DNA from 3 places in the Caulobacter sp. GW821-FHT05F04 genome. Region 1 is predicted to be linked to each of the others. Evidence: riboswitches for the same ligand, from Rfam matches in the RefSeq annotation. Region 1 holds a riboswitch; each other region holds the start of a gene.
What was found. A riboswitch is a leader RNA that binds a small molecule or an ion and turns the genes downstream of it on or off. The one in region 1 is predicted to bind glycine.
Positions count from the first base shown of each region.

Region 2: another riboswitch for glycine. It lies ahead of AC07R7_RS04760 (TonB-dependent receptor); the one in region 1 lies ahead of AC07R7_RS11245 (TonB-dependent receptor domain-containing protein).
Region 3: another riboswitch for glycine. It lies ahead of gcvT (glycine cleavage system aminomethyltransferase GcvT); the one in region 1 lies ahead of AC07R7_RS11245 (TonB-dependent receptor domain-containing protein).

Region 1 covers NZ_JBWKSF010000003.1:526,974-534,325, forward strand. The annotation lists gene AC07R7_RS11220 (AraC family transcriptional regulator) at 1-415, opposite strand, end outside; gene AC07R7_RS11225 (cupin domain-containing protein) at 487-834, opposite strand; gene AC07R7_RS11230 (sensor histidine kinase) at 1,191-2,567, opposite strand; gene AC07R7_RS11235 (response regulator transcription factor) at 2,564-3,232, opposite strand; gene AC07R7_RS11240 (ABC transporter substrate-binding protein) at 3,321-4,352, shown strand; glycine riboswitch at 4,618-4,706, shown strand; glycine riboswitch at 4,710-4,801, shown strand; gene AC07R7_RS11245 (TonB-dependent receptor domain-containing protein) at 4,932-7,352, shown strand, end outside.
Region 2 covers NZ_JBWKSF010000002.1:72,389-79,740, reverse strand. The annotation lists gene AC07R7_RS04760 (TonB-dependent receptor) at 1-1,618, opposite strand, end outside; glycine riboswitch at 1,902-2,016, opposite strand; gene AC07R7_RS04755 (divergent polysaccharide deacetylase family protein) at 2,308-3,489, shown strand; gene AC07R7_RS04750 (RNA pyrophosphohydrolase) at 3,512-4,000, shown strand; gene AC07R7_RS04745 (alpha/beta hydrolase) at 4,024-5,445, shown strand; gene AC07R7_RS04740 (alpha/beta fold hydrolase) at 5,503-6,252, shown strand; gene sugE (quaternary ammonium compound efflux SMR transporter SugE) at 6,249-6,572, opposite strand; gene AC07R7_RS04730 (hypothetical protein) at 6,705-7,352, opposite strand, start outside.
Region 3 covers NZ_JBWKSF010000002.1:156,532-163,883, reverse strand. The annotation lists gene gcvPB (aminomethyl-transferring glycine dehydrogenase subunit GcvPB) at 1-558, opposite strand, end outside; gene gcvPA (aminomethyl-transferring glycine dehydrogenase subunit GcvPA) at 555-1,901, opposite strand; gene gcvH (glycine cleavage system protein GcvH) at 1,972-2,337, opposite strand; gene gcvT (glycine cleavage system aminomethyltransferase GcvT) at 2,353-3,465, opposite strand; glycine riboswitch at 3,630-3,720, opposite strand; gene AC07R7_RS05250 (zinc-dependent metalloprotease) at 3,769-6,267, opposite strand; gene argS (arginine--tRNA ligase) at 6,350-7,352, opposite strand, start outside.

The DNA.
Region 1 (7,352 bases):
GCCTGGGAATGAAGAGGTTGAGGTTCTCGAAGTCGCTGGCCGCGGTGGCCAGCGGCTGGGCAAGGTCGATGATCAGCAAGTCCCCGGGCCTGGTCCAGGCATCCGAGGCGCTGTCGCGCTGTCCACAGGCGCCCTCGACGTAGAATTGCAGCAGATAGTTCGAAAGCCCATCGCGGGCGGTGCGATAGCGAGACCGGTCGAAGGCCTGGGCGGTCGACCGACTGCGTCCGAGCAGCAGCTGATCTAGCGCGTAGCCGCCGGCCTGGCCTTGGAAGTGGTCTACGTCGCCACCGATCCGGACATCGAACATCACGCTGAGGGCCTGGGCCCAGCGCACCGTGGCCTCCCGGATCGACATGCCGCGCGAGTCGAAGAACGAACCTTGAACTTTCTCTTCTGGATTCTGTTGGCTCATGTCTCGCCTCAACGCGAAAAGCAGCGCTTTGTCCAGACCGGCGGCCAAGCGTGCTAGGGCAGGCGCACGCCCTATTTGATCTTGAGCAGGAAGCGCTTGTGGACGGCCTCGGTCACCTTCCACACGCCCTTGTGGTGAGCTTCGACCGCGAAGGCGTCCCCGGCCTTGACCACGACGGTCTCACCGCCGTCCGGAGTGATCTCGATCCGGCCTTCGAGCATCACGACATACTCGTAGTAGGAGTATTCGGCGCGCAGGGTCCCGGGCGTGCAGCGGAACGTGCCCTCGACCAGCGAGCCGTCCCCGGATTGGTGCTCAAACCAGGTCCACATCGTCGGTTCGCCTTCCAGGACCGTCCATCCGGGCGAGATCGGCGTGATCGGATCCCCGATTTCGGGTGTCATGCGATGAATGCTCAAGGGGATCCTCCTTCTGATGATTCAAAGGATAGCAAAAACTATTGTAATGGCCAGGGGTGAAACGTCAGGCTGGCCGTTCCGTGGAGCGATTGGCGTCACCTGGTTTCGCCGCGCCTGACCTCAACGACTCGGATTTCAGGTCCGAGGCCAAAGGCCCTGGCGCTGTCCGTGTCCCAAGGCGCCGGATCTGGAATGGCCGCCAGAGTGTCCCTCGTCAGCCGGATAAGCTGGGCATGGGGAGACTCATCGCGCCGGTGAGCATGGCGAGCCAGGATGAAGCCACTCCTGCTCCTGCCATCCGCCTGATCGGCGCTGTCGCCAGCGCCCGCTCCCGACGCTACGGCGTCTCCTTGATGCTATCCCGCGGGGAAGCGAAGGTCGGCGACCAGGCCCGGCCTGGGATGGCGGGCGCGCAGTTCGAGATCGATGTCCAGGCGCCGGGTGATCGAGCGCACGATGGCCAGGCCCAGGCCCGCGCCGGTCGACCCTTGGCCCGCGCTCCCCCGGTTGAAGGGCGCGAACACGTTGCGCAGCGCGTCTTGGTCCAGTCCGGGGCCGCGGTCCCAGATCACGACCCTGGGTCCGTCTCCGTCCATCCTGGCGACGATACGCACCTTGCCCCCGCCATAGGCGCAGGCGTTGAAGACCAGATTGCGCAGAACCTCGCCGATCAGCACCGCGTTGCCGCGCGCGAGCCCCAGATCGGCGGGCAGGCGCGTCAGCAGTTCGACCTCGGGAAACGCGCGGGCGGCTTCGACCTGGATCGTCTTGAGCAGGGCGGCGAGATCGGCCTCGCCATCGGCCGCGGTCGCCTCCGAGCGGGCCAGGGCGAGGAACTGCGTCAGCACCTGGCGCAGGTTGGCCGCCGCGTCTCGCGAGTCGCCCAGCAGGGCCTTGTCGCGCGGCGTGGCGGCCGAGCGCTCCAGCAGGGCGAGGTTGGCGACGATGACCGACAAGGGCGTGCGCAACTGATGGGAGGCGTCGGCCGAGAAGCGCTCCAGCGCGCGGGTGAAGCGCTCCAGGCTGCTCATCAGGTGGTTGAAGGCTTCGACGGCCGGCGACAGTTCGGCGGGCGTGTCGGCGGCGTCGATCGGCGCGAGGTCCGGGCGCGAGGCCTGGGCGCGGCGCTTCAGATCGGCCGTCAGGCGGCGCAGCGGCGCCAGGCCCCAGCCGACGGCCGGCACGACCAGAGCCGCGGCCACGGCGACCAGCAGCACAGGCAGGCCGATCAGCGTCGAAAGCAGCTCGCGCACGCTGGCGCGACGGGAGTCGAGGCTTTGGGCCACCGCCACCACGACGGGCTCGCGCACGCCGGGCACCATCACCGTCGACTGGGCGATACGCACCTCATAGCCGCGCATCTTCGCGTAGCTGAAACTGGTCTCGTTCGGCGCGGGCGCGGGTAGGAGAGGGAGGTCATCGTAGCCGGTGACCAGGCGCGAACCCTGGCGCACCGCGTAGAACACCGCGTCGCGCTCCGGACTGTCCAGCAGGGCCAGGGACCAGGGCGGCAGGGCCACCTGGGCCTGACCGTCCCGCACGCCGATCTGGGCGACGATCGAGGTCACGGATCCGGCCAGCAGCCGGTCGGAAGACTTCTCCACGACCGCGCGGGCGGCCAGGGCGCCGGCCAGGGCGAGCGCCGCGCCCAGCAGGGCCAGGGGGACGACCTGCGCCAGCAGCAGGCGCCCGACCAGGCTGGGACGGCCGCCCTTCCAAGGCCTGGCCTTCATGGGTCGATCCGGTAGCCCACGCCCCGCAGCGTACTCAGGCGCGGGCCGTCCGGCGCCAGCTTGCGTCGCAGTCGGCCGACATGGACGTCCAGGGCGTTGGGCGAGGGGGCCTGTTCGTCGGGAAACACGTCGGCGGCCAGGCGGTCGCGCTCGACGACCCGGCCGGGACGCGCGGCCAGGGCCTTCAGCACGGCCCACTCGCGCGGGCGCAGGTCCAGCCGCCGCTCGCCGATCCAGGCCGCGCCGGCCTCCCAGTCGCAGACCAGGGCGCCGACATGGGCCGTCCGGGTGGCGTAGCCGCCCTTGCGCCGCGCCACCGCCCGCACCCGGGCCACCAGCTCGAACGGGTCGAACGGCTTGAGCACATAGTCGTCCGCGCCCATGTCCAGGCCGGCGATGCGATCGCGCACCGCGTCGCGCGCGGTCAACATGACGATCGGGGTCAGCACGCCCTCGCGGCGCAGCCGGCCCAGGATCTCGAAGCCGTCGATGTCGGGCAGGCCGATGTCCAGGACGACGGCGTCGAAGTCGGCCCCATGCGCCAGGGCCAGGGCCAGGGCGGCCTCGCCGGTTTCGGCGCAGACGGGCTCGTGCCCTTCGCTCTCCAGCGTCGCGGTCAGGGAGCGACGCAGAGGCGGATCATCCTCGACAACCAGTATCTTCATCGGGGATGTAGGAACCGAACACGCAGGGGAGATCATCATCCGACGCCGATTGTCTCATCAGGTCAAGAGACGCGGGGCGCTAGCGATCGTGGCGGCGCTGGCCCTGGCGGCCGCGCTGGCCGGCTGCGCGCCGAAGTCGATCGGACAGGCGACCAGCGGCTGGGATATTCGCGCCGCGGAGCGCGAAGGCGAGCTCGTCGTCTATCTCAACACCGATGTCCACCAGGTGATTGGCGAGGGCTTCCGCGAGCGCTTTCCCAAGATCAAGGTCCGCTTCGTCGAGTTGGCCGCCAAACCGATGCAGGCGCGCCTTATCGCCGAGACGGACGCGGGCGCGCCGGTCGCCGACGTGGCCTGGAGTTCGTCGATGGACATCCAGGTCAAGCTGATCAACGACGGCTACGCCCAGACCTATCGCAGTCCGGAGGCCAAGGGCCTGCCGGCCTGGGCCGTCTGGCGCGACCAGGGCTTCGGCGTGACGGCCGAGCCGATCGTCTTCGCCTACAACAGGAAGGCGCTGAAGGAGTCGGAGGTGCCGCGCAGCCACGCCGAGTTGCTGGCGGCCCTGCGCGCCGACCCCGAACGCTGGCGCGGCAAGATCGCCATGTACGACCCCGAAAAGAGTGGGGTCGGGTTCATGTACCTGTCGAGCGACCTGCAGGCCTATCCGGACGCCTGGGCGTTGTATGACGCGTTGGCCAAATCGGAGCCGGGCCTGTTCGTCCCGGGCGCGCCGCTGCTGACCAGCCTGTCGGGCGCGCACGATCTGGCCTACGACATGAACGGCTTCTACGCCGACTGGTGGGCGCGCCATCGCAACGCCGACATCGGCTATGTCGTGCCCAGCGACTATCACCTGTCGCTCTCGCGCGTGGCCTTCATCACCCGTTCGGCGCCGCATCCGAAGGCGGCCCGGCTGTTTCTGGACTATCTGATGTCGGACGAAGGGCAGAGGCGACTGGCCCAGGCCAGGTTGACGCCGATCCGTCCCGCCGGCGGCGCGCCGGCGCTGGGCGCGGCCGGCCGGCCGATCCGTGTCGGTCCCGCCCTACTGGCCAATTTCGACCAGGGGCGGCGCGCCGAATTGCTGGCGCGCTGGAAAGCCGCCCGCGACCGTTGATGTTGCCTAAATATAGATCAAAATCTGCCTGAAAAATCATCATTTTCGGACAGTTTCACGAAAGCTTGGCGGTTTTTGCCGCTGTGTTCGATGAGCCCAAGCTGTCACCGACCTGTCACCTTCGCGGATCGCGCGGCGACGGACGAACGCGCGTCGTGCCCACCGGTTGAGCTCAGGGGGATTCCTTTCGTCCTCATCGCGCGCCGGGCAACATTGTACCGGATTTCGACGCTTTGACGCGATGGGGCGAGCCGGTCGTACTGGCCTGGCTCTCGCGGAAGAGATCGGGTCAGCCCGACGCCGAAGGCGCAACCGCCCCGGAAACGCTCAGGCAACAGGGACCGCAGAGCACGAGGACGCTGGAAAGCAGGACCGCTCCACAAGTGAGCGGCCTCGCCGAAGGAGCAAGGGCGCGACCGCGTCTGAATCTCTCAGGCCAAGGGACAGCGGGGGCAGAGGAACCGCCTGGCGGAGTCCGGGAAGGCGCACGTCTTTCCGAGCGCCGCGACCGACGCGACCGAACAAGCGGGCGCGCGGGAGAGAGCGACTGTCGACTGCTGAAACATAGGGGATCTTACCTTGACTCTTTCACGCCAAACTCGCCGGGGACTGCTGCTGGGTTGCAGCCTGGTTCCCGCCGTCCTGGCCCTGCACGGCGCCGCCTTCGCCCAGGACGCCGCCCAGGGCGCCGCCAAGACCGACGACACCAGCGTCGGTGAGATCATCGTCACGGCCTCGCGCATCGACCGCGCCGGCTTCGAGGCGCCCACCCCGACGGTGCGGGTCACCGCCCAGGACCTGAGCGTCGGCGCCCGTCCGAACATCGCCGCGGCCCTGAACGACCTGCCGCAGTTCCGCGCCACGACCTCGGCCCAGACCACCGGCACCAACACGGGCGCGGGCAACGCCCCGGTCGACTTGCGCGGCCTCGGCATCAGCCGCACCCTGGTGCTGCTGGATGGCCGCCGCTTCTCGGGCGACAATGACCTGAACCTGATCCCTAGCGTCCTGACCAAGGGCGTCGACGTCGTGACCGGCGGCGCTTCGGCCGCCTGGGGCTCCGGCGCCGTGGCCGGCGTGGTCAACATCAGCATCGACCGCACGTTCACCGGCCTGAAGCTGGGCGTGGAGGCGGGCGAGTCCTCGTACCATGACGCCAAGCAGGTCCGCCTCGAGGCGGCGGCGGGCAAGAGCTTCGCCGACGGCCGCGGCCACTTCGTGATCGGCGGCGAGTACATCGACAATGACGGGGTCATCCCGAAGAACAGCCGGCCGAACATCGGCCGCTGGGCCACGGTGTCGAACGGCGCGGGCCGCTTCATCCTGGCCCCCAACGTCGGCTTCTCGAACGCGGCCTACGGCGGCCTGATCATGTCGGGCGTGCTGAAGGGCCAGGCCTTCAATCCCGACGGTAGCCTGCGCACCTTCAACGCCGGCACGGTGATCGGCACCAACTCGGTCGGCGGCGAAGGCCCTTCGAACGACGACCTCTCGCCCCTCGTCACGCCGCAGAAGCGCTACGCCGCCATGGCCAGCGTCACCTACGACCTGACCGACAAGATCAAGATGACGGCCGAGCTGCGCCGCTCACGGATGTGGAACAACTACATCTGGTTCGGGGACCACAACCGCGGCAACCTGACGATCAAGTCGGACAACGCCTATCTGCCGACGGCGGTGAAGTCGGCCCTGGCGGCGGCGGGACAGACCTCGTTCACCATGGGCCGCTTCAACACCGAGGCCTATCCGACGATCGACTTCGAGCGCGTCTCGACCCAGGGGACTATCGCGTTCGACGGCGCGTTCGGCGACGGCTGGCGCTGGAGCGCCTACTACAGCCACGGCGAGAACGAGAACAATATCGACACCCCTGGGTTCTTCCTGACCCAGAACTACGCCAACGCCGTCGACTCGGTGATCAGCCCGACCACCGGCCAGCCGATCTGCCGGGTCGCCCTGACCAACGCCTCGACCAACTGCGTGCCGATCAACCTGTTCGGCCAGGGCGCGCCCTCGAAGGCGGCGCTGGACTATGTGACCGGTACGCCCAGCCAGCGCGAGACCAGCAAGCTGGACGTCGGCGGCTTCAGCTTGCGCGGCGAGCCCTTCAGCCTGCCTGCCGGCCCGGTCTCGGTCGCCGTCGGCGCGGAGGCCCGCAAGGAGTCGGTCAATCGCACGGTCGGCGCCCTGGACGCGGCCAAGGCCTTCACCACCTTCAGCTTCTCGGCCATGGCCGGCGACTACAGCGTCAAGGAGGCCTTCGCCGAAGTGCTGGTGCCAGTCGTCCGCGACGTGCCCGTCTTCAACAAACTTGAAATCAACGCCGCCGCGCGCGTCTCCGACTACAACACCACCGGCTCGATCTGGTCGTGGAAGCTGGGCGCCACCAACGAGTTCTTCCCGGGCTTCCGGGGACGGATCACCAAGTCGCGCGACATCCGCTCGGCCAACCTGAACGAACTCTTCACCACCAGCACGACCGGCTACAACACCATCGTCGACCCGAAGACCAATTCCAGCGTCTACGTGCTGACCAATGGCGGCGGCAATGCGAACCTGACGCCCGAGACGGCCAAGACCTTCACGACCGGCTTCGTCTATTCGCCGCCGGCCCTGCCGGGCTTCAACATCTCGGTCGACTATTTCGACATCGACATCGACAACGTGATCACCACGGTCTCGGCGCAGGACATCGTCACGCGTTGCGCCAACGGCAATGCCGACATGTGTTCGCGGGTCACCCGCGACGCCACCGGCGGGATCTCGCGGATCGTCTCTACCTATGTCAACCTGGCCAACTACAAGACCGACGGCGTCGACGCCGAGATCTCGTACGCGACCAATCTCGACCGCCTGATCCCCGACGCGCCCGGCCGCATCCGCGCCCGCTGGCTGATGACCTGGGTCAACAGCCTGACCACCAACGACGGCGTCAGCAAGATCGAGTACGTCAAGTCGCAAGGCTATTCGTTCGGCCTGGGCACGCCCAAGAGCCGGATG
Region 2 (7,352 bases), on a different contig from region 1:
CGCGGCCGGTCACGCTGTAGACCGCGCCGACCTGGGGCAGGAAGCTGTCCTTCCAGTTGTCCTTCAGGATCGGGTGGCGGCCGTTGATGTAGTCCAACGGATTGCGATAGCCGGCGATCTTGTAGTCGATGTCGGTGGCCTTGAAGCCCAGCTCCAGCTTCAGCTTGGCGTCCAGCAGGGTGACGGTGTCCTTGACGAAGAACTGCTTGGTCTCGCGCAGCGACTTGTAGTCGCGCTGGGCGTGGACCCGCTCGTTGAACAGCGGCTTGCCGTCGGGATTGCCGTTCTCGACGTTGTAGCGGTTCTGGGTGCGGTGATAGTCGTCGTTCTCCAGCCAGAGGCCGGCCTCGATCTTGTTGAAGCCGAGGCGCCAGGCGACCTTGGCGGTGACGCCCTTGCGGATGCCGTCGATGCCGGAGAGGCCGTACTGGATGCCGCGCGGGGCGACGATGCCGGCCACCTTGCCGACCTCGGCGTCATAGCTGGACTTAGAGGTCGAATAGGCCTCGGGCGAGACGCCGTAGCCGCCCTTGTCCTCGTAATAGGCCGTGGTGGTCAGGTCGAAGTTGTCGGTGATCGGCGTGTTCAGCGTCAGGCCGTACAGGTGGTCCTTCCGCTTGTTGACCGCGAACTTGTAGTACTGGGCGTAGTTGGCGTTGGAGTACGGCACCCCCGCCACGGCTTCCGGCAAGCTGCCCGTCGGGATCGACAGCGGCGTGCCGAACGGAACCGAGGTGGGCACCGCGCCCAGATAGGCGAAATAGCGCCCCTGGCGGCCGAACACGTCGCCCGCCGTTCCGGCGTACTGAGCCTTGGTGATCGACGGGCTGTCATAGTCGAAATAATCGTTGTGGACGGTCTGGAAGCTGATGTCGCCGCCGTTGGGCAGGTCGTACTGCAGCTTGCCCTCGTAGTGCTTGCGATCGATCGTGCCCGGGCCGCGCCACAGGTCGCCCTTGATCCAAGAACCGCTGACATAGCCCGACAGCGGACCCACCTTGCCGGATTCCAGGCGCAGGAAGGTGCGGCGCAGGTCGTCGCTGCCGAAGGTCTGGCTGATCGCGCCGCCCATCTCCTCCGACGGGGCCTGGGTGAAGTAGTCGACGATGGGTCCCAGCGAGGCATAGCTGGGCAGGGCGACGTCGCCGGCCCCGGCCGAAGCGGTCACCCGCAGCAGGTTCTCGTTGTCGACATAGCGATAGATCGGGCTGCCGCCGAACTGGTCGCTGCGGCCCATCGGGATGCCGTCCAGCAGGAAGCCGATCTGCTGGAAGTTGAAGGCCCGCACCGAGACCGAATTGCCGAACTCGTACATGCCCAGGGCGTCGTTGGCCTGGACGTTGAAGCCCGGCAGGCTCTCCAGCATCTTCAGGCCGGTGATCCCCGCCGGCGCGGACAACAGAGCCTCGCGGGTGATCGAAACGGTGGCCGTGGCGTGGTCGGTGCCGATGGCGACGCTGGCTTCCGACAGGCGCTTTCCGGTCACCACGACGGTTTCCAGTTCGGCCGCCTTGTCGGCTTCCTGGGCCAGGACCGGCGTGGCGCTTCCCAGAACCGAGGCGGCGAGCAGCAGCGCCCTAAGACGAACGGCGGCGTGTGCAGGTATGCGAGTGGTCATGACTATCCCCGATCATTTTGACCAGGGCAACGTCATCAACGCCTCATCGCAGGTAAACTAAGAATTTCTCGGATCGCATCCACATAATCACAAAGTGGAAACGTTACGCATCCATGTTCGATTTATGAACACTTTGAATATATTCATATTATATATCTAACAGATATCTCACGAAAGTCGTGCACGACGATCGCGTTCATTGCATTTGGCTATATCGATATGGAAATACCTAGATCTGCATTGGCGCACGCGTGGGTCTGAGCGGGCCGGGACGGCTCGCCTTCGCACCCCCGCTGTCCTTGGGCCTGAGAGATTCAGCGCCCCGCCTCCGATGGACGGGCGGTCGCCTTGCTCCTTCGGCGAGGGCGTTACGCGCCCTGCTTTCCAGCGTTCAACATCTCGCGCGGTCCTTCTGCTTGAGCGTTTCCGGGGCGGTTTCGCCTTCAGCGCCGGGCCGGGGCCCGATCTCTCCCGCGAGAGGACTCCAGGGAAGGAGCCGGGGCCGCGCCCGTCAACCGATCAGACCGCCCGTGACCGCACTCAGCGTTCAACGCCTGCGGCGATTGCAGAAAACGCCAATTTCAGCGGCGCCCGCGTCGCCGCGCCGCGGCCAGAAGGTCATCAGAACGCCATACGGCCATACCTCGTTAACCATATATTCGAAGCTTGCCCGCTAGCCTTAAGAGGTCATGGCCGTATCCTTTTCGCGTAAGCCCGCCTATGCCGCCGCCGCGCCCGCTCCGGGCGGGTCCGGCGACCTGCGCGCCAAGCTGATGGCCGCGGTCAGCAATCCCTTCATCGGCGCCAGCGGCGCGGCCTGCCTGTTCCTGGCCTCGCTGGCGACGCTGGTTCTGATCACCAGCGACCCGCACGCCGGCTCGCCGGTGATTCGCCTGGAGCTGACCAAGATCGGCGCCACCAAGAACGCGCCGGAGGGCTGGCGCGAGGGCTTGGGCGGCGAGGATCCGCACGGGGCCGAACTGGCGCCCGGCCAGTTGGACCTGTCGGCCAATCCCTTCGCCCCGGTGAAGCCCGAAGAGGGCAAGGCGCCGGCCGCCGAGGGCCTGCAGAACCTGCCGCCGATCCAGCAGGGCCCGGGCCTGGCCCAGGCCCCGATCGCCGGCCTGACCGCGCCGGGCCCCGGCGGCGGCCCTCTGCCGATCATCGGCGCCGACGGCCGCACCGCGGCCGAGGCCTATGCTCGCCCCTTCACGCCCAACGGCCGCCCCAAGGTGTCGATGGTCATCGGAGGGCTCGGCCTCAACGCCCAGACCACCCGCGCGGCGATCGAGACCCTGCCGGGCGAGATCACCCTGTCCTTCGCGCCCTATGCCGAGGGCCTGCAGGGCTGGATCGACCTGGCCCGCGCCCATGGCCACGAGGTGCTGCTCGAGACCCCGATGGAGCCGGCCGACTATCCGGCCAACGATCCGGGTCCCTACACCCTGATCGCCGCCAACAGGCCCGAAGACACCGTGCGCAAGCTGGAATGGCTGATGTCGCGCGCCACCGGCTATTTCGGCCTGTCGAACTATCTGGGCGCCCGCTTCGTCGACAACGACCAGGCGATGGCCACCTTCAACGGCGTGCTCAAGTCGCGGGGCCTGGCCTTCGTCGACGACGGCCTGGCCGCCCGCCGCGCCGGCCCGATCCCGCGCGCCTCGGCCGACCGCGTGATCGACGACGAGCTCTCGGCCGGCGCCATCGACACTCAGCTCAAGGCCCTTGAGACCGGCGCGGCCGGTCGCGGACAGGCGCTGGGCTCGGGCTTCGCCTATCCGGTGACGATCAACCAGGTGCGTATCTGGGCCGCCGGCCTGCAGGCGCGCGGCATGCAGCTGGCCCCGGCGTCAGCCCTGGCGCACCGCTAGAACTCGTGGAAAAAGGCTCGGCATGACCGAGCTCGACCATCCCAAGCACCGACCGAACGTCGGCGTCGTCCTGTTCCATCCGGACGGCCGCGTCTGGCTGGGTCGCCGCCACAAACAGCCCCCGCCCTACAACTGGCAGTTCCCGCAAGGCGGGGTCGACGAAGGCGAGGACCTGGAGGCCGCCGCCCGGCGCGAGCTGGCCGAGGAGACCGGCGTCAGCTCCGTCGAACTTCTGGGACGCACCGAAGGCTGGATCACGTACGACTTTCCGCCCGAGGTGCTGGCCAACGAGAAGCGCTCGCGCGGCTGGCTGGGGCAGAAGCAAGTCTGGTTCGCCTATCGCTTCATCGGCGACGAGGCCGAGATCGATCTGGAAGCGGACGCGCACGTCGAGTTCGACGCCTGGAAATGGGGCAGGCTCGACGAAGCACCCGAACTGATCGTACCCTTCAAGCGCGGGGTCTACGAAGCTGTGGTCGCCGCGTTCCAGGAGTTCGCGCGCGGCGGCTGATCTCCCGCGCTGGGGAGTATCGAATGGCGAATACGGTCCTGCTGATTCACGGCTATGGCTGCGCGGGGGACGTCTGGGGTCCCGTCGCCGCGCGGCTGAAGGCCGAAGGCTATCGCGTGGAGGCGCCGACCATCCGATCGGCGGTGCGCACGGTCGAAGGTCCGCGCGCGGGTCTGGTCGGCCTCTCTCTGGCCGACTATGTCGCCGAGATGAGCGCCCTGGCCCAGACCCTGGCCAAGGAGACCGGCAAGAAGCCGCTGGTCTTCGGCCATTCGATGGGCGGGCTGATCGCCCAGAAGGTCGCCGAGGCCGGCCACGCGTCGGCGCTGGTGCTGTTCGCCCCGGCCTCGCCGGCCGATGCGCGCGGCAAGCCCAAGCTCTCTCCGGTCTTCACCTTCCTGAACATGGCCCTCCGATCCAAACCCGAGACCCGGGCGGGCAAGATGTGGAAGACCGGCTTCAAGTTCGGCGTCATGAACGCCGTGCCGGCCGAGCGTCACGACGCGCTCTACGCGACGATGGTCTATGACAGCGGCCAGGCGCTGGCCGACCTGGCCTGGCCGCACAAGGACGTCCACAAGACCGCCTATGTCGACGAAACCAAGGTGACCGTGCCGATCCTGATCAATGCCGGCGCCCTGGACCGCACCACGCCGCTGGACGACGTCCAGCGCCTCGGCCGCAAGTACCCGCAGGCCGACCTCAAGATCTATCCCAACAACGCCCATTATCTCATAGACGAGCCCAACACGATGAAGATCCTCGACGACGTGATCGCCTGGCTGACGGGCAAGAAGCAAACCCCGGCCACGACGGCGGCTCCGGCCCCCGCGCCCGCCCCGGCTCCGGCTCCGGCTCCGGCTCCGGCTCCGGCTAAGCCGCCCGAACCCGCGCCGACGCCCGCGCCCGTGAAGGCGGCGGAACCGACCCCGGCTCCGGCTCCAGCTCCGGCGCCCGCGCCGACCCCGGTGGCGGCGGCTCCCGCCCCGGCGGCCGAGAAGCCCGCGCCGAAGAAGGCGGCGGCTCCCAAGGCCGCCGCCAAGCCGAAGGCCGAGGCGAAACCCAAGGCGCCGGCGAAGGCCGCGCCCGCCAAGACCGAGGCCGCGCCGAAGCCGGCCGCGAAGGCTCCAGCCGCCAAGGCTCCGGCCAAGGCCGCCGCCGCGCCGAAGCCCGCCGCCAAGGCCGCTCCGGCCGCCAAGCCCAAGGCCCCCGCCAAGCCGAAGGCCGAGGCCGCTCCGGCTCCCGCCAAGGCCGCCGCGCCGAAGGCCGCTCCGAAGGCCGCGGCCGCGAAACCGGTCGCCGCCAAGGCCGCGCCCAAGGCTGCCGCTCCCAAGGCCGCCCCCGCTCCGAAGGCCGCTGCTCCGAAAGCAGCCGCCGCGCCCAAGGCCGCCGCCAAAGCCCCTGCGACAAAGACGGCCGCCAAAACCTCGCCCAAGGCGAAGTAGAGCGTGTAGGCTGCTCCCCGCCGGCTGCTTCGTCGGCGGGGTTTCTTTAGGGCGTTCATGCGCGCACCCGTGATCATGGTCCACGGCGCCTTCTGCGGCGGCTGGACCTTCGACGCCTTCCGCGCGCCGTTCGAGGCGGCGGGTCATCGCGTGCTGACGCCCGACCTGATCGGTCATGACGGCCAGAGCAGCGCCGCCGGTGTCTCGATGAGCGACTACGCGCGCCAGATCGCGCGCCTGATCGAGACCTGCGAGACGCCGCCGATCGTGATCGGCCACTCGATGGGCGGCCTGGTCGCCCAGATGGCCGCCAGCCGCGCCAAGGCCGCCAAGCTGATCCTGCTGGCCCCCTCCGCGCCCTGGGGCGTCTCGGGCGCGAGCCTGGAGGAGGCGGTCTCGGCCGTCAGCCTCTACAGCCTCGGCCCCTACTGGCTGCAGGCCATCGCGCCGGACTATGGCGTGGTGCGGCGCTACAGCGTCGACCGCCTGCAGCGCCCCGAGCGAAAGGCGATCTTCGCCCGCATGACGGCCGAGAGCGGCCGGGCCCTCTGGGAAACGCTCAATTGGTGGCTGGACCCCTTCATGACCACCTCGGTCTCGGCGCCGGGCTGTTCCGTGCTGGCGATCGCCGGCGGCCAGGACGTCATCCATCCGCCCGCCACGGTCCGCCAGACCGCCGCGCGCCTGGGCGGCGGCGTCGAGGTGTTCCCCGAGATGAGCCACTGGCTTCCCGGGGAGCCGGGCTGGGAAAAGGTGGCGGAACGGTGCCTGGCGTTTATCGCTGACGAAGGCCGGGCAGCGGCTTAAGCCGTCGGCGAGAACACCTTCAGCCCCAGGATCCCGGCCACGATCAGGCCCAGGCAGACGAGCCGGGCGGCCGTCGCCGGCTCCTTGAACAGCACGATGCCGACAATGGCCGTGCCGACCGCGCCGACGCCGGTCCAGACGGCGTAGGCCGTGCCCAGAGGCAGGGTCTTCACCGCCCAGCCCAGCAGCCCCATGGACAGCACCAGGCTGACCGCCGTCAGCGCGATCGGGATCGGCTTGGTGAAGCCCTCCGTGAACTTCAGGCCCACGGCCCAGCCCACTTCGAAGACGCCGGCGATGAGGAGAATGATCCAGGCCACGACGAGCCCCTTTCCTGAAAAGGTGGGGTCGTCCCCGGACAATCGGCCTTCGCGAAAAGCAAAAGGCGCGGGGGTCGTCCCCCGCGCCTCGCCTAGATAGATCGCGCCGCCCCGAAGGGCAACCAACGGGCCTTAGCGGCTGGTGGTGCTGTAAAGGATCTGGGCGCGTTCGAAGTTCTTGCCGACCGAGGTTTCGTCGGTCTTCTTCAGCCGCATGAACACCAGACCGGCGTGGCCGCCAGCCCAGGCGTCGTCCCACGACACGGTGAAGCGGCGGAAGTCGCTACCGACCGTCTGGTCGTTGCGGATCAGGCGCAGCTGCGGGCTGTTTTCCCAGGTGGCGTAGTCGTGCAGGGCGTTGGCCAGTTCCTGAGCCTGCTCGGGGGTCTGCGCGTAGTCGATGGTGATCGTGCAGACGTTCTTGTTCGAGCCCGGGTTGTCCAGGGTGATGTTGTAGGGCTTCTCGAGCGCGAAGACCCACTGTTCCTTCTTCTTCTTGAAGCCGTAGTCCTTGACCAGCTGCGCGAAGTCGCCGCCGGCGACCGACGGCTTGCAGACCTTGTCCAGCACGTCCATCAGGCGGACCGACAGCGGGTCGGTGGTGCGCGGACCGCGAACCGGAGCGGTATAGGTTTCGGCCGGAGCGGCGCTGGCGGCCGGCGCGGCGACGGGCGGCGCGGCTTGATCAGCCGGAGCGGCGGCGGGAGCGGCCTGATCGGCCGGGGCTGGCGCGGCGGCCGGAGCCGGAGCGGGCGTGGCGGCGGGAGCGGTGGTTTGCTC
Region 3 (7,352 bases), on a different contig from region 1:
GTGGCCCTGACCGTTGGCTTCGTGGGCCGCGCGGATGGCCAGCATGCCGCACATCTCGCCGTGGGCGCCGGCCTTCGGCGTCAGGGCCACGGCCGGCATGCCGGTCAGGGTCTTCAGCCAGTGGGCCAGACGGTCCATCAGCTGCAGGGCGCCCTGCACGGTCGACTGCGGCTGCAGCGGGTGAATGTCCGAGAAGCCCGGCAGCCGCGCCATCTTCTCGTTCAGGCGCGGGTTGTGCTTCATCGTGCACGAGCCCAGCGGATACAGCGCCAGGTCGATGGCATGGTTCTTCTGGGAAAGGCGCACGTAGTGGCGGACGGCTTCGGGCTCCGACAGGCCCGGCAGGCCGATGGGCTCGGCGCGCAGCAGGCCGGCCAGGTCGCTCGACGGGGCGGCGGCTTCCGGCAGGTCGACGCCGGTCTTGTTCCAGCCGTCCAGTTCGAAGATCAGGGCCTCGTCCTGAAGGAGACCACGACCGCCGGTCAGGGTCTCGTGGCCGGTGGCGGCGTCGTTCGCGGTTTCGGGACGCGTGGGGCGGCCGACGTTGTTCATGCTCATTGGGCCACCGCCTTGGTGAGGATCTTGGCGAAGAAGGGGATGTCGATATCGAGCGTGGTCTCGGTGGCCGCGACCAGCAGCACGTCGTTCAGGCCCGCGTCCGCGTCGAGGCGCGAGAACGGCACGCCGGCGATGACGCCATGGCCGGCCAGGGTCTCGACGACCTCGGCCGCATCCTTCGGCAGCTTGATCGCGAACTCGTTGAAAAAGCGCGGGGTCAGAATCTCGACGCCCGGCACGGCCTTCAGGGCGTCGCGCAGGGCGACCGCCTTCTGGTGGTTCAGGGCGGCAAGCTGGCGCAGGCCAGTCTCGCCCAGCAGGCTCATGTGGATCGAGAAGGCCAGGGCGCAGAGACCGCTGTTGGTGCAGATGTTCGAAGTGGCCTTGTCGCGGCGGATATGTTGCTCGCGGGTCGACAGGGTCAGAACGAAACCGCGCTTGCCATCGGCGTCGACGGTCTCGCCGCACAGGCGGCCCGGCATCTGGCGGACGAACTTCTCCTTGCAGGCGAAGAGGCCGACATAGGGGCCGCCGAAGTTCAGGCCGTTGCCGATCGACTGGCCCTCGGCCACGGCGATGTCGGCGCCCATCTCGCCGGGCGACTTCAGCAGGCCATACGAGACCGCCTCGGTGGTCACCACGATCAGCAGCGCGCCGGCCGCCTGGACGGCCTCGGCGATCCGGGTCACGTCGGTGACCGTGCCGAACACGTTCGGGGTCTGGACGACGACGCAGGCGGTGTCGGCGTCGATGGCGGCGATCACGGCGTCCTCGGCGTCGATGGCCGGAGCCATCGCCTGAGTCATGACGCCGGCCGCGTGGGCCAGGGTCTCGATGGTCTCGACATAGTGCGGATGGACACCGCCCGACATCACCGCCTTGTTCCGGCGGGTGACGCGCTGGGCCATCATCACCGCCTCGGCCGCGCCGGTCGAACCGTCATAGAGCGAAGCGTTGGCCACCTCCATGCCGGTCAGGGCCGCGACCTGGCTCTGGAATTCGAACAGCACCTGCAACGTGCCCTGGGCGATTTCCGGCTGATAGGGCGTGTAGCTGGTCAGGAATTCCGACCGCTGGATGATGTGGTCGACCGTGGCGGGCACGTGGTGGCGATAGGCGCCGGCCCCGCAGAAGAACGGTCCCTCCCCCGCCGAGCGGTTGCGACGAGCCAGGCCGGCCATCTCGCGCTCGACCTCGATCTCGCCGGCGTGCAGCGGCAGGTCGACGGTTCCGGAACGCTGGGCCGAGGCCGGCACGTCGATGAACAGGTCGTCGATCGACTTGACGCCGATCGCGCCGAGCATCTCGACGCGGTCTTCGGGGGTCAGGGGGAGGTAACGCATCTTTCGGTCCTTCTCCCTTCCCCCTCAATGGGGGAAGGGGCGGGGATGGGGGGTGTCTACGGCGGTGGAGCTAGAGCGTGCTCAGGAACGCTTCGTACGCGTCGCGGTCCATCAGGGCGTCGACCTCGGCCGGGTTGCTCAGCTTGATCTTGGCGAACCAGCCGCCGCTTTCCGGCAGGGCGTTGACGGTTTCCGGCGCATCGCCCAGCTCGGCATTGCCTTCGACGACCTCGCCCGACACCGGGGCGTAGACGTCGGAGGCGGCCTTGACGCTTTCGACGACGGCCAGTTGCTCGCCCTGCTTGACGACCTTGCCGGCCTCGGGCGTCTCGACGAACACCACGTCGCCCAGCTGCTCGGCGGCGTAGGCGGTGATCCCGACGGTGGCCACGTCGCCCTGGACGATGACCCATTCATGATCTTTGGTGAAACGCATTGCCTGGGCCCTTGATTAGAGTTTGCGGACGTAACGGTTGGCGACGAACGGGGTGGCGACCACTTCAGCGGCGGCGGCCTTTCCACGAACGATGACCTTGAGCTTCGTCCCCACGGCCGCATAGGCCGGCGGGGCGAAACCGATGGCGATGGGGAAGCCCAGGCTGGGGGCGAAGCCGCCGCTGGTCACCTTGCCGATGACATTGCCCGCTTCGTCGGCGATCTCGGCGCCTTCGCGGGCCGGCGCGCCTTCCAGCACCTTCAGATTGACGCGGACGCGCGACAGCTCGCCGGCCAGTTCCTTGGCGATCCGGGCCGCGCCCAGATAGTCGCCAGCCTCGCGGCGCGACTTGCCGACCGCGAAGTTCAGACCGGCCTCGATTGGCGAGACCGTCTCGTCCAGGTCATGGCCGTACAGCGGCAGGCCCGCTTCCAGGCGCAGGCTGTCGCGCGCGCCCAGGCCGATCGGCTTGACGCGCTCGTCGGCCAGCAGGGTGTTCCAGATGCGCTCGGCGGCGTCGGCCGGGACCGAGATCTCGTAGCCGTCCTCGCCCGTATAGCCCGAGCGAGAGATGATCGCGTCGACGCCGAAGGCGGTCAGGGCCAGCGTGTCCATGAACACCATGCCGGCGGCTTCCGGAACATGAGCGGCCAGGACGGCGGCGGCCTGCGGACCTTGCAGCGCCAGCAGCGCGCGGTCCTCCAGGCGGGTCACCGTGGCCTCGCCGGCCAGGGCCTCGGCGATGATCTTGTAGTCGTTGTCCTTACAGGCGCCATTGACCACCACGAACAGGCCGTCGTTGTCGGGGCGCGCCGTCATCAGGTCGTCGATGATCCCGCCCTCGGCGTTCAGCAGCACGCCATAGCGTTGCTTGCCGGCCTTCAGGCCCTGGTAGTCGGCCGAGACCACCTTCTCGAAGCTCTTGGCCGGGTTCTTACCGCGCAGGCGCGCCTGGCCCATGTGCGAGACGTCGAACAGGCCGGCGTGCTCGCGGGTCCAGAGGTGCTCCTTCAGCACCCCGTCCTTGTACTGCACCGGCATCGAGTAGCCGGCGAACGGCACCATGCGCGCGCCAAGCGCCACGTGGGCCTCGTACAACGGGGTCTTCTTGAGGTCTTGATCGGACACTGGACAGGCTCCAAGCGGGGTCGGCGACGGGACCGGCGTCCGCCGGCAAGTCGCCCCCGCTGTCCCTTGGACCTGAGAGATTCCGGCCTCGCCCCTCTGCCGGACGGGTTTGGCCTTGCTCCTTCGGCGAGCCGCCCTTTCGGGAGGCCTCTTTCCAGCGTTCCTAAACCCGCGCGGTCCTTTTGCCTGAGCGTTTCCGGGGCGGTTGCGCCTTCGGCCTCGGGAGCGAATCCCGATGTCTCCCGCGAGGGTCTTCGGGGTGATGCGGGAGGCGGCCGTGCGAGTCAAGCACGGCCTGCCACGTCAGAGGCCGATGCCCCCAAACCAGTCGTCCTCGCCGATCGGCGGGCCGGGCGGGATGACGACCTTGGCCTTGCCTTCCTCGATCAGCCCGGCCAGGCGGTCGCCGCTTTCATCGGTGACGACACCAGCCAGGGCGCGAGCCTGGGCGCGGTCGGCGGCGTCGCTTGCGGTCACGGCCTTGAGGCCCTTGCCCCAGTCGGCCAGACGCGCGCGGATCACGGTGGCCGCGGTCGGGGACAGGTCCTTGTCGCCCAAGGCGTTGGCCAGGTTGACCACCATCCTCTGGCGGACGCGACGCGCCAGCTCGGCTTGGCGGCCCGTCGCCTTGCCATCGAAGGCGGCGAAGGCCAGGGCCTTGTCCAACAGCCCCTCGACACCCGGCTGGGCCGGATCGCGGCGCTTGGCCTCCATGAGACGGTTCAGGCGCGCCGGCGCGAACAGGTCGCCCCAGACGAGGTCGGCGGCGACGTCGGCGGTCGCGGGGAGGTCGAAGACCGGCCCCTGGCCGAAGGTCTCGACATCATTGGCCTTGTCGGCGCCCTGCGACTGGCCCGAGGTCAGGACATCCAGGGTCTTGTCGGAGAGGTCCAGCGCGGCGGGCGCCAGCGTCCTCAGCAGCGCGTCGATGGCGGCGGCCTGGCGGGCGGGCGGAACGATCTTGCTGGCCTCCCGGCCATCGCCCTCGGCGGCGTAGGTGAAGTCGACGCCGCCGACCAGCTTGGCCGTCGCGTCGACCTGATAGCGATGGAAGATGTAGATCGGCACGATCACGCGGCGCAGATCGGCCACCGACCCGCCCTTGGGCAGGTTGGCCAGGCCGAAACGGTCCAGCGCGATCTTGCGCACGGCCATCAGATGGTCGAGCTCGACGACGGGGTCGGAACCGTTGTCCCAGACCGCGCCGACCGGATGCGGCGTGTCCTGCCCGCGCGCATCGTCGTCGGAGACATAGCGCAGGCCGTCGGCCTGGCTCTTGTCGGCCTTGGCCTTCAGCCAGGCCTTCTCGTCGACGCCGGCCGGGGCGACGCCATACAGCCAGTCGATCACGAACTTGTCCCAGGCGCCGATCCCGCGCCCATAGGCGTCGGAGAAGTCCAGCTGGCCGCCCTTGATGGCGATCCTCGGGGCCGGATAGTCCATCACCGAGGCGCGGTCGCCATAGGTGCTGGCGGCGAAGTTGTGCTGCAGGCCGATCGAGTGGCCGATCTCGTGCGGCGACAGCTGGCGGATGCGGGCCAGCGAGATCTCGATCGGATCGTTGGGGCCGCCCTTGCCAGTGGCCGCCGCGCCTTCCAGTCCCTCGAAGATCAGCCGGTCCTGGCGGACGCGCTGCGAGCCCAGCAGCACGTCGCCCTTAATGATCTCCCCCGTGCGCGGGTCGACCACCGCGTGGCCATACGACCAGCCGCGCGTCTGGCGGTGCACCCAGTTGACGACGCTGTAGCGAGCGTCCAGCGGGCTGACGCCCTCGGGCAGCAGCTCGACCTTGAAGGCGTCGATGAAACCGGCGGCCTCGAAGGCCTGGTTCCACCAGCGGCCGCCCTCGATCAGCGCCGAGCGCACCGGCTCGGGCGCCGCGCGGTCGACATAGAACACGATCGGCTTCTTGACCGGCGAGCGGGCGGCGGTCGGATCGGTCTTCTCCAGCCGGAAGCGATGGACCAGCCGATAGACCAGCGGCTCGCCCAGCGGCGCGGAATAGTCGGCCACGGTGTGGTCGATCACGCCCACGCGCGGATCGTTCTGGCGCGGCTGATAGCCCGGCTCGGGCAGGGCCACGAACGAGTGGTGCAGGGCCAGGGTCACGTTGCGCGGGTCGGGGACGATGCCGCGAACCTCCGAACCCGGATCGTCGCCGACAAAGGTCTCGACCGCCTCCAGCTCGACGTTCAGCGGGAAGACGTTCACCGCGCCGGTGTCGGCGTAGGACAGGCCGTCGTTCAGACGGAAGTCGCCCTGCTTGCCGCGCTTCAGCGTCTTGGCGACGCCCTGGGCGTCACGGGTGAGGAAGCTGGTCACATCGACCAGAAGGCCCCCGTCCGGACTTTCAGCCTCGATGGCGTTCGACCAGACGCTGGAGACCGGGAACGAGTCGGCCACCGCCTTCTGCTCGTCGACCGAACCCCGCGCGGCCGAGAAGCCCCAGTTCTCGAACTGGGCGATGACCTTGCCGCCCACGCGGTGGAAGGCGATGATCTGGGTGTCGCCCGGCGCCGAGCGGTCCAGACCCGTCGGGTTCGAGCCCAGACCCGACCGCAGATAGGTCTGGTAGATATAGCGCCCCGCGATCCCGTCCGCGCCCGGCTTGGGCAGCAGCACCAGGATCTTGCCGTCCTTCTTGTCGACGAACACCGGCAGGAGGCCGTCCTTGCGTTCGAGGCCGGCGGTGGCGTCGGCGTACTTGTCGGTTTTGGGCTTGGCCTTCTCGGCGAAGGCCGGCGCGGCGATCGCGCTGACGCAGGCGCTCGCCATCAACATGGCGACCACGGACTTGTTCATAACCCCTCCCGACACACGCAAGTGCGGCCGGGACTGTCGTGCGCCCTCGCGGCGATTGCAACCGCCGCGAGGGGCTCGAACCCTACATCCGTTCCGGCGCTTCGATGCCGAGCAGGTCGAGGGCCAGCACCAATTGGCGCAGGGTGGTCTCGGCCAGGCTCAGGCGCGAGGCGCGCAGTTCCTCGGTGTCGGCGCTGACGATCGGGCAGGCCGCGTAGAACTTCGAGAACGACTGAGCCAGCTTGTAGGCATGCTCGGCCACGAAGTTGGGGGCTTTCTTGTCATAGGCCTCCTGAAGGGCGCCCTCGAAGGCGTCCAGCAGCATGGCCAGGTCCCGTTCGGCAGGCTCGCGGATCACGATGCGACCGGCGACGGCGCCGGCCTCGGCGGCGCGGCGCAGCACGCTCTTGATACGCACCGACTGGTACAGCAGGTACGGACCGGTCTTGCCCTCGAAGCTGGTGAAGCGGTCGAGGTCGAAGACGTAGGAGGTGCCGCGGAAGTTCTGCAGGTCGGCGAACTTCAGGGCCGCGACGCCGACCTTGTGGGCGGTGTCCTCGAACTGCTCTTCGGTCAGCTCGGCGCCGAGGCCGGCTTCGCGCAGGCGCTCGCGGGCCTTTTCGCGGGCCATCTCGATCAGGTCGTGCAGCTTCAGGACGCCGCCGGCGCGGGTCTTGAAGGGCTTGCCGTCCGCACCGTTCATGGTGCCGAAGCCGATGTGCTCCAGCGAGCCCTCGGCGGCGTAGCCGGCCAGGTAGGCGGCGCGGAACACGGTCTCGAAATGCAGGGCCTGGCGCTGGTCCACGCAGTAGAGGATCAGGTGGGGGTCGAACGACTTGCGGCGGTCCAGGATCGTCGCCAGGTCGGTCGTGCCGTACATGGCCGAGCCTTCCGACGACACCACCAACAGCGGCGGCACGTCCTGCTTGTCGCCCTCGCGGGCCACGCGGACGATGCGGGCGCCCTGGTCGTCGACCAGCAGGCCCTTGTCCTCCAGCTGGCGGACCATCGGCTCGATCAGGTCGTTGACGTCGCTCTCGCCCTTCCAAAGGTCGAAGTCGACGCCCAGGGCGTGGAACTCGCGC